Regions from separate parts of the Halanaerobium saccharolyticum subsp. saccharolyticum DSM 6643 genome, predicted to be linked through region 1. Evidence: riboswitches for the same ligand, from Rfam matches in the RefSeq annotation. Region 1 holds a riboswitch; the other holds the start of a gene.
What was found. A riboswitch is a leader RNA that binds a small molecule or an ion and turns the genes downstream of it on or off. The one in region 1 is predicted to bind cyclic di-GMP.
Positions count from the first base shown of each region.

Region 2: it holds a riboswitch for cyclic di-GMP, as region 1 does, so the genes downstream of both, HSACCH_RS11570 (hypothetical protein) here and HSACCH_RS06530 (GspE/PulE family protein) in region 1, are expected to answer to the same signal.

Region 1 covers NZ_CAUI01000015.1:251,146-258,714, reverse strand. Annotated here, with positions in the region: gene HSACCH_RS06570 (O-methyltransferase) at 1-266, shown strand, start outside; gene HSACCH_RS06565 (peptidase U32 family protein) at 259-1,488, shown strand; gene HSACCH_RS06560 (DUF4911 domain-containing protein) at 1,491-1,712, shown strand; gene HSACCH_RS06555 (cell wall hydrolase) at 1,969-2,658, shown strand; gene HSACCH_RS06550 (AbrB/MazE/SpoVT family DNA-binding domain-containing protein) at 2,753-3,007, opposite strand; gene HSACCH_RS06545 (Fur family transcriptional regulator) at 3,210-3,647, shown strand; gene HSACCH_RS06540 (Crp/Fnr family transcriptional regulator) at 3,719-4,411, shown strand; gene HSACCH_RS06535 (shikimate dehydrogenase) at 4,542-5,450, shown strand; cyclic di-GMP riboswitch class I at 5,539-5,622, shown strand; gene HSACCH_RS06530 (GspE/PulE family protein) at 5,833-7,506, shown strand; gene HSACCH_RS06525 (type IV pilus twitching motility protein PilT) at 7,535-7,569, shown strand, end outside.
Region 2 covers NZ_CAUI01000023.1:307,814-315,382, reverse strand. Annotated here, with positions in the region: gene HSACCH_RS11595 (rod-binding protein) at 1-137, shown strand, start outside; gene HSACCH_RS11590 (S8 family peptidase) at 162-1,862, opposite strand; gene HSACCH_RS11585 (aldo/keto reductase) at 2,166-2,993, shown strand; gene HSACCH_RS11580 (nitroreductase family protein) at 3,077-3,874, shown strand; gene HSACCH_RS11575 (alkaline phosphatase) at 4,009-5,367, shown strand; cyclic di-GMP riboswitch class I at 5,579-5,666, shown strand; cyclic di-GMP riboswitch class I at 5,724-5,799, shown strand; gene HSACCH_RS11570 (hypothetical protein) at 5,811-6,329, shown strand; gene HSACCH_RS11565 (DUF3006 domain-containing protein) at 6,361-6,579, opposite strand; gene HSACCH_RS11560 (MBL fold metallo-hydrolase) at 6,653-7,569, opposite strand, start outside.

The DNA of each region.
Region 1 (7,569 bases):
TTCTTGATGCTGCCAAAGGGCAGTATTTTTATCTTTTTGAATATATAATGGATCTTTTAGCGCCGGGTGGGCTTTTAATAGCAGATAATGTCTTATATGAAGGTAAAGTTTTAGAAAAAAAAGAACAGAGACCTAAAATCAGAACAATGGTCAACAATTTAAAAAAATATTTAAAACTAATTATGAACCACCCTGAGCTTGATTCAACAATTGTAACTGCAGGTGATGGGATGGCTATTAGCAGGAGGAAAGATATAAATGAATAAAATCGAATTACTGGCACCGGCAGGAAGTCTAGAAAAACTTAAAACTGCCATTTTATTTGGTGCTGATGCTGTATATTGTGGAGGTTTAAACTTTGGTTTAAGAGCTGGAGCCGATAACTTTAGTGTTGCAGAACTGCAGGAGGGCATAGAATTTGCCCATCAGCGTCATAAAAAGGTATATATGACCTTAAATATGATTCCACATAATAAGGAACTGGCTCAACTTCCAGAGTATATAGAAAAAATTAAGGAACTTAACTTAGATGCACTGATAATTTCTGATCCTGGTGTTTTTGCCTTTGTTAAAAAGGAGATGCCTGAGATGGAGATTCATATCAGCACCCAGGCAAATAACGTTAACTGGGCTTCTGCGCTTTTCTGGGCTGAACAGGGTGCCGAAAGAATAATATTAGCCCGCGAGCTAAGTCGAGCTGAAATCAAAGAAATCGCTGCCAAAACTGAAGGTCAGGTGGAACTAGAATATTTTGTTCACGGAGCAATGTGTATTTCTTATTCTGGCCGCTGTTTGCTTAGTAATTACTTTGTTGGTCGGGACGCAAACAAAGGCGATTGTGCTCAGTCCTGCCGCTGGAAATATCATTTAGTAGAAGAACAGAGACCGGGCGAATATTATCCAATCGAAGAAAATGACCAGGGTACTTTTATCATGAACTCCAGAGATTTAAATCTGGCAGAAGAAATACCAGAGTTAATTGAAATTGGTTTAAGTAGTTTAAAAGTTGAAGGTAGAATGAAAAGTGTTCATTATGCTGCAACTGTAATTAATACTTACCGACAGCTAATTGATCAATATTATCAAGACCCAGAAAATTATGAGGCGGACTCTGAACTTTTAGCGGAACTCAGAAAAATTAGTCATCGAGATTATACTAAGGGCTTCTATTATGGCGAACCTGGTTCTGAAGGGCAGCGCTATCAAAGTTCTTCCTATTTAAGAAGTTATGATTTTATGGGAGTAGTTAAAGATTATGATGCTGCTGCCAAAGAAGTAGTGATTGAGGTTAGAAACAAGATATTTAAAGGAGATGAGCTGGAATTTGTAGTTCCCGGTCAGAAGACATTTACCAGCAGAGCTGATTATCTGTTGGATGAAGAGGGAACTGAAATTGAAGCAGCACCACACCCCAAACAGCTGATTAGAGTTCCACTAGAAAATGAAATTCCAAGCGGTTCATTACTGCGCCGGCAAAAGGAGAATTAAGGATGAAGGATACTTTAAAAATAAGATACGAAGTTGATCCTAAAGAAATTAACTATATAGATATGATAATCAAAGCCTATGAGGGAATCGGGAAAGTAAATGTTGATCATGATGCTCCGGGTCAAATTTGGATTGATGTAACTGAAGGAACTAAAAATGAAGTTAAAGAGGTAATGGCTGATTTAGGCCAAAACATTAAAGTTGAATTAATTTCTGAAGAATAGTTTCAAATGCTGATTATCTAAAATCCTCCTCTAAAGCCCGGCATTGATGGGTATTTTAAATTTTGAAAACAAATGTTTCTAAATTGTAAAATAGGAACATTTGACAAGCTGCAATTAATTGTTTATTATTAAGTTGATAATTATAGATAAATACTAATAAGCTTATAAGCAAGTATTGTTTAGTTTGAAGAAAATTAAAGGAGGAAGATTATATTATACATTTTACTATCAGTTTACAACAGGGAGGTAGTTTATAATGCTGAGTAGAAACAAGTTCTTGATCTCGGTGGTTTTACTCCTGATAATGGTGTCTTTTGTCAATCTCAAAGAAGCAGAGGCTCTTGACTTAGATGAATTTGGTAGCAGGACTTTGCAGAGAGGCGACGAGGGAATAGATGTAGCGGTATTACAGCAGAAATTAAAGCAATTAAATTACTACAGTGGAAACATAGATGGAATATATGGTGGTGGAACAGTTGAAGCCGTTAAGAGATTCCAAAGTGAAAATGATCTTAAAGTAGATGGTGTTTTTGGTCAAAGTTCTTTTGATCTAATGCCTGAATTAAAAGCAGAATTAAGTTACAATATCTCAAGAGATGAAATAATATTACTTGCTAGAATTATTCATGGAGAGGCTAGAGGCGAAGACTTTAAAGGTAAGGTTGCTGTTGGTTCGGTTATTTTAAATAGAATCAAAAGTAATCGCTTTCCAAATACGATTAGAGACGTTATTTTGCAGAAGGGACAGTTTAGTAGTTTAATGGATGGACAGGCCAACTATTATCCTGGAGAAGAAGAACTACAGGCAGCAAGAGCTTCTTTATTAGGTTATGATCCAACAATGGGTTCAATATTTTTCTATAATCCAGATATTGCTACAAATACAGCCTGGATATCTCAGAGAAATTTTGTAACTAGAATTGGTGGACATGTATTTTTAAGATAAACTGAAAAATATAATTATAAATAAAAGAATAGCACCTTAACAGGTGCTATTTTTTAAGAGATTGATATCCAATTTTTGTTATTAAGGTAAAAATTTATTTTTGTTTTTCTAATTCTTTCATATTATCCATACATTCACCACAGATAGTCCTACCTTTATATTCTATAGTGTCATCTGCACTACCACAGAATATGCATGCGGGCTCATATTTTTTTAGAATAATTTTTTCTTCGTCAACAAAAATTTCCATAGGATCTTTTTTGTTGATATTCATAGTTTTTCTGAGTTCAATTGGAATTACCATTCTACCCAAATCATCAATTTTGCGGACGATACCAGTAGATTTCATGTTAATTCTCCTTTCTTAGCAAATTTCGACAAAATATTTCTATTTATTACATTATATAATTATTTAGACCCATAGTCAATAGTCAAATGTTATTTTTCTAAGTAAAAAATGGATATTTAAGCGGAAAAATTCAAAAAACTTATTAATTTCTTCCAAGATTTATGATAGAATAGAGATAGTCATCTAAAAAGAGGTGTTATTAATGGAAAAATTAAAAGATAAGTTTAAAAGAAAATTAGCAGAAAATAATTATAAATTAACCAAACAGCGGGAAATTATCTTAGAAACCATTCTAGAAAATAAGAACTGGCATTTTACAGCTGAAGAGCTTTTTGCAGCGGTTAAGAAAAAAGATAGAGATATCGGAATGGCAACAATTTATAGGACTTTAGAGTTAATGCAGAATTTAGATATTGTTCATGTTTTAGACTTTAATGATGATTCTCGCAAATATGAATTATATTTAGAAGAAGCTCATCATCACCACTTAATTTGTAAAAGTTGTGGTAAATTAGTAGAATTTAGTGATCAGGATATTGATTATTTTGAATCAGAGCTTGAAGAAAAGTATGACTTTCAGATTACAGAACATAAATTAAGATTTTATGGGTATTGCAAAGATTGCAAACAAAGAAATTAATTCAAAAAAAGGAATTTATTCGTCTATAGAGAATATTATTAATATAGACGTAAAGAGAGGTAGGTTGAGCTATGGAAGAACCAAAACAGTGTTTAAAAGATTTAATTGTATTTCAGAATCTGGATCCGGACGAACTAGAATTATTATGCGAAAATTCTTATGCTAAACTTTACGAAAAAGATGAGGTTATCTTTTTTGAAAATGATAGTGTAAAAAAACTATACTTTTTAATTAACGGTAAGGTAAAGCTTTCAATGCTTTCTGCTGAAGGCAAGGAAAAAGTCTTGACTATTCTGCAGGAAGGTGATATTTTTGGTGAGCTATCTCTATTTGACGAAGATCCACACCCTCTAACAGCAGAGGTTATGGATGATGCTCGTTTATTGATTATTCCCTGGAATGAAATGGAAAAAAAGATTATTGAAAAGCCCTCATTAGCTATCAAAATTATTGAGGCTCTATCTAAAAAAACTAGACTTTTAACAAGTCAGGTTAGAGAACTAGTATTTCAAGATGCAGCTGGCAGATTAGCAAGCCTTTTATCTAGACTTGCAGAAGATTTTGGTCGCGAAATTGAAGGTGGTACAGTTATTGACTTAGTTTTAACTCATCAGGAGATTGCCAACTTAATTGGATCCTCCCGAGTTACAGTAACTAAACTAATCAATAAGTTTATAGATGAAGGTATGATTACAATCAAAAAAAGAAAAATTATTATAATTGACTTCGAATCACTGGGAGAAAGGCTTCAAACTTTATTTTAAATATAACTGGAGTTAAATATTCCAGTGGTCTGAAATAATACATAACAGACACGCTGGTAGCTTAATTCCGGCGTGTTTTAGCTTTATAAGTTAATAAGAATCTATTTTATAAGATCTTAGGAGGCAGAAGATGAGTATTTTTATACCCGATAGTGAAACAAAGTTATATGGTTTATTAGGTAAAACTTTAAGCCATTCAATTTCTCCATCCCTGCATAATAATGGGTTTAGAGATTTAGGGCTTAATGCAGTATATTTAATGTTAGAAACTAAAGAAAAAAACTTAGAAGAATATATTGATTCCTTAAAAATGATTGGTTTTTCTGGCTGGAATGTGACTATTCCTTATAAAGAAAGTATTATACCTTATTTAAATGGTTTTTCTTCTTTAGCTAGGGCTTCAGGTGCAGTTAATACTGTCTTAAATCGAAGGGGCAGACTTACCGGCTATAATACTGATGTGATTGGATTTCAGCGTCAGCTTGAAGAATCAGGAATTAATGTTAAAGATAAAAGAGCAGTTGTGATTGGAGCTGGTGGAGCAGCTAGAGCAGTTATTGCAGCTTTAATTCAGCTTTCTTTGGCAGATATTACTATAATTAACCGGACAGTAGAAAATGCGGAAGAATTGGCAAAACTTTTTAGAGAAGAGAATTCTGAGCAAAACTTTGATTTCTGCAGTTTGGAAGAGCAGGAATATGCAGAAGTTCTAAAAGCAGCTGATTTGGTAGTTGATACAACTCCGGTTGGGATGTATAGTAATAATATTAAGAATAAAGTTGTTATCAATCCTGAATATTTGCATGAAGATCAGTTAGTAATTGATTTAGTTTATAATCCTTTGAAAACAGAAATTTTAAAAGAAGCAGAAAAAAGAGGAGCTCAGATTGGTAATGGACTGCCAACTTTAATATATCAGGCAGAGGCATCATTTAAACTCTGGACAAAAGAAATGCCGCCCAAGAAAAAATGGTATCAGATAGCTGAAGAAGCAGTGGAGATTATAGAACAAAAAGAACTTGAAGCAGAGGAAGAATAAATAATTAAGTAAGAATTACTCTTTTGGGTAATATACTTTTTAAATTAATAATTTTATAATTAAATTAGAATGAGGATACTTTAAGTTAAATATATAATAGCAAAGCAGTTTAAAGGCTGTGACGCAAAAACATAAGTCTAAGGGATTTCCTATGATAGTTATGTTTACCTCAGGTAAAAATTGCCATAGTGAACTTTTTAATGGCAATTTTTTGCTAAAAAGCTTTAATTTTAAAATAAAATTAAAATTTGATTAAAATTTTGCAGGAATAATATTAGCTATATAGAACTTTATTAATTAAGCAAGGTAATTCTAGATATTTCGACATTATAATATAAAATTTATAGATAGAAAAATAATTAAACTAATTGAGGAGTAAATTATGGGAGCTAAAAGTAAAAAGAAAATTGGTGATTTACTAATTGAGTTTGGTTATATAACTCAAAATGAGTTAGAAGCTGCAATATCTGAGCAGGAAGATATGGATCAGAGATTGGGTGAAGTATTAGAGAAATTAGGTTATGTATCTGAGGAAGAATTGATAGATGTTTTAGAATATCAGCTGGGTATTCCAAGGGTTAATTTGAATAATTATTTATTAAATGCTCACCTTTCTCAATATGTTTCTGAAAATTTAGCTAGACGTCATAATGCAGTCCCTTATGAAATAGAAGATGATCTTTTAAAAGTAGCAATGGAAGATCCAACAGATTTAGTAGCAATTGAAAATATAGAGGTTAATTCCGGTATGAAAATAGAAGTAGCAATTGCAACTCATTCGGAGATTATAAATGCAATTAACCAGGTTTATTCATTAATCGATACTGATACATCTGATATCTTTGATAGTCTTGATCAATATGGAATGAATGAAGAGCCAGAGCTTGATCAGTTAAGACAGATGGTAGAAGATGCACCAATTGTTCGCTTAACCAACTTGATTATAACTCAGGCTATTCACACGAAGGCAAGTGATATTCACATTGAGCCGCTTAGAGGTAGTGTTAGAGTCCGTTACAGAGTTGATGGAGTCCTGCATGAGGAACTTACAATTCCCAAACATTCGCAGGCTGCTTTAATTTCTCGTTTAAAAATTATTGCTGACTTAGATATTACTAAACGCAGAATTCCTCAAGATGGAAGAATTCAGATGAACTTTAAGGGAATGCAGATAGATATGCGGGTCTCGACTCTACCTACAATTTATGGAGAAAAGGTGGTTATCAGACTTTTAAACAGGGATGACAGCCTCTTAAATATAGAAAAGTTAGGTTTTAGTGCAGAAAATAAGGAAAGGTTTAATAGATTGATTAAAAAACCTTATGGAATTTTATTAGCTACCGGACCAACAGGTAGTGGTAAATCTACAACCTTATTTGCGGCTTTAAATGAAATTAATTCACCGACCAAAAATATTGTAACAATTGAGGATCCGGTGGAATATCAGTTAAATGGTCTGAATCAGGTCCATGCTAATAAAAAAGTTGGCCTAACCTTTGCTAATACCCTAAGATCTATTTTAAGACAGGATCCGGATATAGTAATGGTTGGTGAGATCAGAGATGAAGAAACTGCAGAAATTGCAATTAGAGCTGCTTTAACAGGCCACCTGGTTTTAAGTACTTTGCACACAAATGATGCAGTTAGTGCTGTAACTAGATTGATGGATATGGGAATTCCGGGCTATTTAGTGGCTTCAACAGTTATTGGGGTGATTGCCCAGCGTCTTGTTAGAAGACTCTGTCCTAACTGTAAAGAAGGTTATCAACCTGGCCCAGAGGTTAAACAGTTTTTAAATAATAATGTGGATCAGCTTTACCGCCCTTCTCAAGAAAAATGCGAAAGCTGTACTGATGGTTATAAAGGTAGAATTGCTATTCACGAAATTTTAGAGATAGATACTAAGTTAGAAGAAATGATTACAGAAGGAGTCAACGAACCTGAACTTAAGCGTTATGCTAGAGAAAATGGTATGAAAGGATTACTTGAGGATGGTAAGGAAAAACTTCGTCAGGGGATTACCAGCTATAATGAACTGGTAAGTGTTATTCACTAAAATTTAATTTAGAATGGAGGTTTTGCCTGTGGAAGTTATAGAATTGATGAAGGAAATATCAGA
Region 2 (7,569 bases), on a different contig from region 1:
AAAAAATGTTTGATGGTGGTTATGCTGAGGATGTTTTTTCAGATATGTTAACAAAGGAATATAGTCAGATGGCTGGCAAACAGGGTATTCTAGGTGAATTAAATAGAGCTCTAGTCAATCAGCTTAAAGATTCCTGATTCTGAAAGTAAAATATATTAAAATTATCTAAGAGCCAATAAAACTGGCTCTTTTTCTTTTGCTTTAATTTTTTTGATGAATTTTTGATAATCCTTATCATTAACTGCTATTTTGAGATAAGCCTGTAGTGCATGATATTTAAGCCAGGGATTGCTTTCTTGATTAATAATTTCTTTGAGCAGATGAGAAATATCTGCAGCCTCAACTGCAAAGGCTCCTAATATATCTAACAAAAAATACAGGGTTACAGAACTCTGATTAAATTCGTTTCTTTTTATTAAAGTGTTTTTAATTGGGATTAAAATTAAAGGGCTTTTAAGTTCTGCAGCAAGTTCTGCAGCTTTTTTCTTCTGCGAATAATCACCATTAAAAATTATAGAGAGTATTTCAGCAATTATATAAAATTGATATTCTTTTTTTCTTGCAGTTAAATCTAAATTTGAAGCTATTTTTTTAACCGTAATTTTGTAATTTAATGATTTGTTTACAATCATTTTTAGAGGCGGCTTTTTAAAATCTGCAGCAATTTTTAGATAAAAGTTTATTTTATTTTGAGAACTGCTTTTTCTAAGCTTGTTAATAATAAAACTTTCTATTTTTGTAATGCTTTTTGTGTTTTTGTCAGTTAACGCATTTTTAATTTTATTGTTTATCTGTGCTTTTAGCTTATCATTTAAATAAGGGGCCAGTTTAAGGAGTAGATAAAAATTATCAGTTTTTTTGAGATAAAGAGCGGTGATCTTTAAAAATAAGAGGTATAGAAGGGTGAGGCTTAAAAAGAAAAAACTAATTTTGGAAATCCCAAATTTATAATAAATGACTAACAAAAATGGTTGGATTAAAAAAGTAGTGATTGAAATTGTTATAAAAATAAAGACACCGCTTAGAGAATATTTATGCCAGCAATAATAAAGGATTAGAAGAGCAGCCGTAATCAAAGAAGAATAAAGTGCTAACTGCAGCCAGAAATAGTAAGCGTTAGCTCTGCTTAAAGCTTTAAACCTATTAATTCGACCGGAGCCAAGTTTGTTTTCTGCAAAAAGAGGATCATTTATATTTTCAGAGGTGTTTTTAATGATTTTTAGAGCATCTTCAATTTTGAGCTCAGGCTGTAAAGATAATAGATCAGCTAATAGGGCACTAATCTGAGGTGCTGCAAAAGAGGTACCGCTTAATTTGTAGCTTCGGCTGAAGTTTAGAGCAGGCAGGTAGTGTCTCTGTGTTATTTTTATAATTCCAGAGGCAGCGAGATCAATTTCTGGGCCGTAATTAGAAGCTGGCATTTTTTTATCATTTTCCAGTGCTGCAGCTGCAACTACCTCTTCCAATCTAGCAGGATAGGCGATATTCTCACTATTATTATTACCCGCAGCTGCAACTATAATTATATTATCCAATGTATTAATATCTTTGATAATATCTGCCTGTGATTCAGCTTTTTCAAAACCAAGACTGATATTAACAATTATAGTTTCTTGAGGATGAACTGCTGCATAATTTTCAACTTTTCTTAAAGCACTCAGATAATTTTTTTTATCAATACGGCCAATGATGTTTTCAGCAGAAAGAGTTTTAATATCAGCACGACTCTGACTGCGGATTACTGCAGCAACTTTACTGCCGTGACTGCTATCTGAACTAATTTTTAGAGCTGGACTACTTAAAAATTCTGACTCAACTTTAGAATCTATAATAAAGATTTTAATTGAATTATTTTTTAACATTTCCTCTTTAATATGAAAGGAAAAAACAAATATTATCAAAAACAGAAATATTAAAACTAATGCTTTTTTGATAGCAGGTCCTCCTTTTTGATTTATTGTTAAATTTATTATAACATAATTAAAGCTTTCAGCTAAAAAATAATTTTATAAATATTTAACTTAATGATAAATAAAGAAATTTAAAATTTAAACAGGAAATTAAATTATATTCTATAATATATTAATAAGAAGAAAAACTTAAAAAATAAAAATTCTAAAAATAGTTAGATTTGAGTTAACGACATATCCAAAAGGAGGAATAAAATGATTCCAACACGTAAATTAAAGACTGGTGACGAGATTCCTGTGATAGCATATGGAACCTGGGATATTGCTGAAGAAAATGTAGGCGAAAATGTAGAAATCGCCTTAAAGGCAGGCTATAATCACATTGATACTGCTGAAGGTTATCATAATGAAGGGGGAATTGGTGAAGTTTTAGAAAATTATGATCGAGATGAACTATTTATAACATCCAAAGTTTTACCTTCTAACTTAAATTATGAAAGCGTTATCAAAGCCTGTGAGCGCTCTTTAGAAAAATTAGGTACTGATTATCTTGATCTCTACTTAATTCACTGGCCAAACCCTGCAATTTCTTTAAGAGAAACCCTGCAGGCAATGAAATATCTTCGCGATCAAGGTCTGGTTAAGAATATTGGTGTTAGTAACTTTTCTGCTTATCAATTAAATGCTGCTTTAAAAATTACACCGGTACCAATTACAGTAAACCAAATAGAATTTCACCCATGGTTATATCAAAAAGAACTACTTGAACTCTGTAAAGAAAATGATGTAGTATTAGAAGCTGCTGCACCACTGGCAAGAACTGAAGTTTTAGAAGATAATACAATTGTTGAACTGGCAGATAAATATGATAAATCTCCGGCTCAAATTGTTCTAAAATGGGAGCTTCAAAAAGATGTTGTACCTCTGCCAAAATCGAGAAGCAAAGCCCATATAGAAGAAAACTTAGAACTTTTTAATTGGGAACTGAGTTCAGAAGATATGGCGAAAATTGATAATATTGATCAGCAAAAAAGAATATATAGGATTGATTTTGATGACGAAACCTATGGAATTAGTTCTTAAGTTAAATAGAGTACTTCAATTTAAACAGCCTCTCCCTTTCGGAGGGGCTTTAATATGGGATAAAAGAAAGGGGTAGATTGAGAATGGAAATACCTGCAAAAAGATGGTATCAGGCAGTCAAAGAGCGAAATTCAAGACGGCAGTTTAATTCTAAAATTATTGAAAAACGAAAAATTAAAAAATTGAACAATCTAATCGAAGTGTTAAACAATGATATTGAAGGATTGAGAATTATTTTGATTCAAAAAGAAGTGGAAGAGATATTTACTGGAATAATTGGAAGTTACGGTAAAATTACTGGAGCACCAGCTTATCTGGCTTTTGTAGGCCGAGAAGATATTTCTAATATGGAAGAAAAAATCGGTTATGGAGGAGAAGCAGTTATATTAGAGGCCACCGCTTTAGAGCTCGGAAGTTGCTGGGTTTCTGGTACCTTTAAATCAGATAAAGTACTGGCTGATTTAAATTTAAATCAAAAAGAAAAACTCTATGCTATTTCTCCTATTGGTTATCCGGAAGCTAAGCCAACTATTTCAGAAAGAGTTTTAAAAAAAGTTATAAAAAGTAAAAAAAGATTAGATTTAAAAAAATTAATAGTAAATAAAAATAATTTAGAAAAAATACCTGAGTGGATGATTACTGCTCTTGAAACAGCAAGATTAGCTCCATCAGCACTGAATCGCCAGCCCTGGCGTTTTAAAATTGAAGGAAATTCTATAATTATTCAGCTGGACAATAAAGAAAAAAATGAGGAGCGCTCAAAAAATATTGACTGCGGAATTGCTATGCTGCACCTGGAAATTGGTGCCATGAAAGCTGGATTTACTGGTAAGTGGCAGTATCTTAAAGGAGACAAAGTTGCCATATTTTCATTAGACTAAATGAGCATAGTCATCTTTATAATTTTCAGAAAAAATCTTAAAAAAAGAAGGGTTTGCACCTCTTCTATTGAATAAAAATAATAAGGACACATCAGTCGTCTGACAAACAAAAATTTTAAGGAGGAATTAAATTTATGTTTAAAAAGTCCAAAAAATTAATGTTAGTAGCTTCATTGTTCTTAGTTTTTGCTTTGATATTTACTGCAGCTGCCCAGGCTGAAGTTAAAAATGTAATTTTATTGATAGGTGATGGTCTGGGAATTGGCCAGATTGATATGACACGCTATCTTGCTGGGGATAAAGACCATGAACTTGAATTAATGAAACTACCTGAAACTGGTATTATGATGACCAGTTCTACTGAGGGAGTTACAGATTCAGCTGCAGCCGGTACTGCAATGGCAACAGGCCATAAGGTATATAATGGTGCAATTGCTATGAATAAAAATGGTGCTGAACTGGATTCTGTATTAGACTTTGCTCAGGTTAGAAACAAAGCTACAGGTGTAATCAGTACAAATACTGTAACTGATGCAACTCCAGCTGCCTTTATTGCCTCAGTTGAAGATAGAGGTATGGGTGGAGAAATTGCCAAGCAGGCTATTAATAATGGTGTAGATGTAATGCTTGGTGGTGGCCGTGAAGACTTTATGGAAGAAGAAGCTGGCGAAAATTTAATCGCTAAAGCTAAAGAAAACGGTTATCAGTATGTATCTGATAAAACTCAATTAGAAAAAGTTATTGCCATGGATGGAAAGCTTCTTGGTTTATTTAATGATTCATATATGAACTATGTTAATGATCGTGATGATGTTGGTTCTAATGAACCTTCAATGGAAGCAATGACTAAAAAGGCTCTAGAAGTACTTTCTGAAGATGAAGATGGATTTTTCTTAATGGCAGAAGGTGCCAGAATTGACCATGCATCTCATGCAGCAGATATCCCTGGCGTTGTAGCTGAAACTCTTGATTTTGATGCCAGTGTAAGAGCAGCAATGGATTTTGCTGAGGAAAATGGAGATACTTTAGTTATTGTAACAGCTGACCATGAAACTCTTGGTTTTTCAGTATCTGAACCAATTAATAAAGAAGCTTTAATGAACATTGATGTTTCTCCAGAATATATGGCTGCACAGATGACAGCTAAAGAAAATGGGAATGGATTTACTGTAGAGAGTGTTAAGTCAGTATTTGAAGAATATGCAAATATTTCTTTATCCGATACAGAAGTTGCCAGTTTCAATGAGAAAGTTGTAGATGAAGAAGGTAATCTCAAGTATACCTATCTTGTAGGATGGGAGATCGGCTCTGTTATTGCTCAAGAGTATCAGGCAGGAGTTCTAAGTTCTCGCATTAGAGCTAATTCCTCTACTGGTGGACACACACTTAACTCAGTACCAGTCTTTGCTTATGGTGAAGGAGCAGAAGCATTTAATGGAATGATGCAGAATACTGAATTCTCAGATCTGCTATTTGATTCAATGCGTCCATAAGTAAATAACTGAGAGAAGAATAAATAATTAAAATTGAATAAAATTAATATAAATGGTGGTAGGTCATAATAGGCTTACCGCCATTTTTTAATGTCTAGAAAATCAAAACCTAACATTTTGTAATTTTCAATTCACCTTTTTAAATATTTACCAAAAATTACTTGATTTTAATTTTCAAGCTGATATAATTAAATCAAATAAGAATTAACCTGACAGAAAAGGGCAACTCAATCCGAAAGGATAGAGGCGCAAAGTTTTCAGACCTAATGTTTTCAAACAATGGTTGTGAAACTACCTGGCAAGGGGCAAGCTTGACCTGTCATTTAATATATGACAGGATTTTTATTTTTCAGCCCTCTTTTAAAGGGTAAAACTGCTTTGAGGCAGTGACACAAAGCTAAGGATCTCAACTTGAGATAGCCGGCTGCTAAAAGGAGGAAATAATGAAATTTAACTTGAGAAGTACAGGGTTAAGGATTTTTGTCTTTTTACTCTTAATTTTTAGTGTTTTTTCGACAACTAATTTTGTTGAAGCTGCTGCTGATAATGAGGATCAACTTAGGCGTGAAGCTAGAGTTTTAGTAAGAGCAAAGATTCCTATATTTCAACGTCTTGAAATTATTGAAGAACCCAATATAAATTATTCATATTTAATGAGTAATTATAATGGCAGCAAAGAAATTGTAATTGAAGAAGCTTTAAAACTAAATATTTTAAGTAATACAAAATGGCATTTGCGTTTGAATAATAAAAATTTGAATTCTAAAATAATGATTAGGAAAAGTAATCAAAGTGATTATGAATGGCAGAATTTAAATTCTACTACAGCAAAATTTAGCGGTAAAAATGGTGTGCAGCAAATAACTTTTGATTTGAAATTTATTTTAGATCAAAGTTCTAGAACTGCAATTGAAAACTTAGCTTTGGATTTAAGACATAGTCTTGTTCCAGAATTATATTAAATTTAAATAATAAAAAAAGAGCTGATTAATTTCAGCTCTTCTTATTTTTAAGTTTATCTAACAGGCTGCCGACTCTTTTTTCGGCGGCTTTTTTTTCGTCTTCGTTTAATTCAAAATTCATTTCTAAGATACTCCCTTCTGCAGTCCCTTTTGGCAGTTTAGCTAGGGGCAAATAGAATTCTTCTTTTTCATCAGGGCGAATTAAAAGCCTTGCCTTATCATTTTCAATTTTATCAACTGTTACTTTCATAAAACCATCCTTTCATATTTTTATGTGTTTTAAGTACAATACCTTTTCAGTACCGGGTATAAGTTAAAAAGTTTCACTCAACAGTAATTTTATCATGCCAATGGTCAAATTTGCCATCATCAATTCCATCAACATTTTTAATTTCTTCAAGTTTTTCAAAGGGACCATTTTCACTTCGATACTCAATAATTTTATTAGCAGTAGCAGGCCCTATTCCCCAGAGTATATCTAAAGTTGAAGCATCTGCAGCATTAATATTAATTAACTCTTTTTTTACTTTTTTTGAATAATTTTGCTTTTGACTAATATTTTTGTCAGACATTATGTTATTAGCAATTTTATCTATTTTAACAGTATAATTTTTGCCATCAGCAGTAATTACAACATTTCCATTCAAATCATTTCTATATACCTGAGCCCCTTGATTTTGATAAAGTTTAATAACCGTTGCTGCTGGATGTCCATAATGATTTTCTCCAACCTGGATTACAGCTATTTTAGGCTTTAAAACCTTGACCCAACTTGCTAAGCTGGAAGTATCACTCCCATGGTGAGGAACCTTTATAATATCTGCTTTTAAATTAGGATTTTCAGCTAATAATTCTGTTTCAACTTCTTTTTCGATATCTCCGGTAAATAAAAAATTTTGCTGACCATACTTTAGTACAAAAACCAGCGAAGAATTGTTTAAATCATAATTATCAAGTTTTTGGTCTGGATGTAAAAAGATAATTTCACTTTTGCCAATTCTAAATTTATCTCCCTGCCTGGGAGTATCAAAGGCAATGTTTTCTTGATCAATTTTAATTAAATAATTTTCATAAGTCATAGAACTGTGAATTTTACCACTATCCCATATTTGTCCGATTTCAAAGTTGTTAATAATATCAACTAATCCTCCTATATGATCTGCATGAGGATGAGTACTAATTATGTAATCTAACTTTTTAATATTTTGGTCTTTTAAATAATTAATAATTCCAGCTGCAA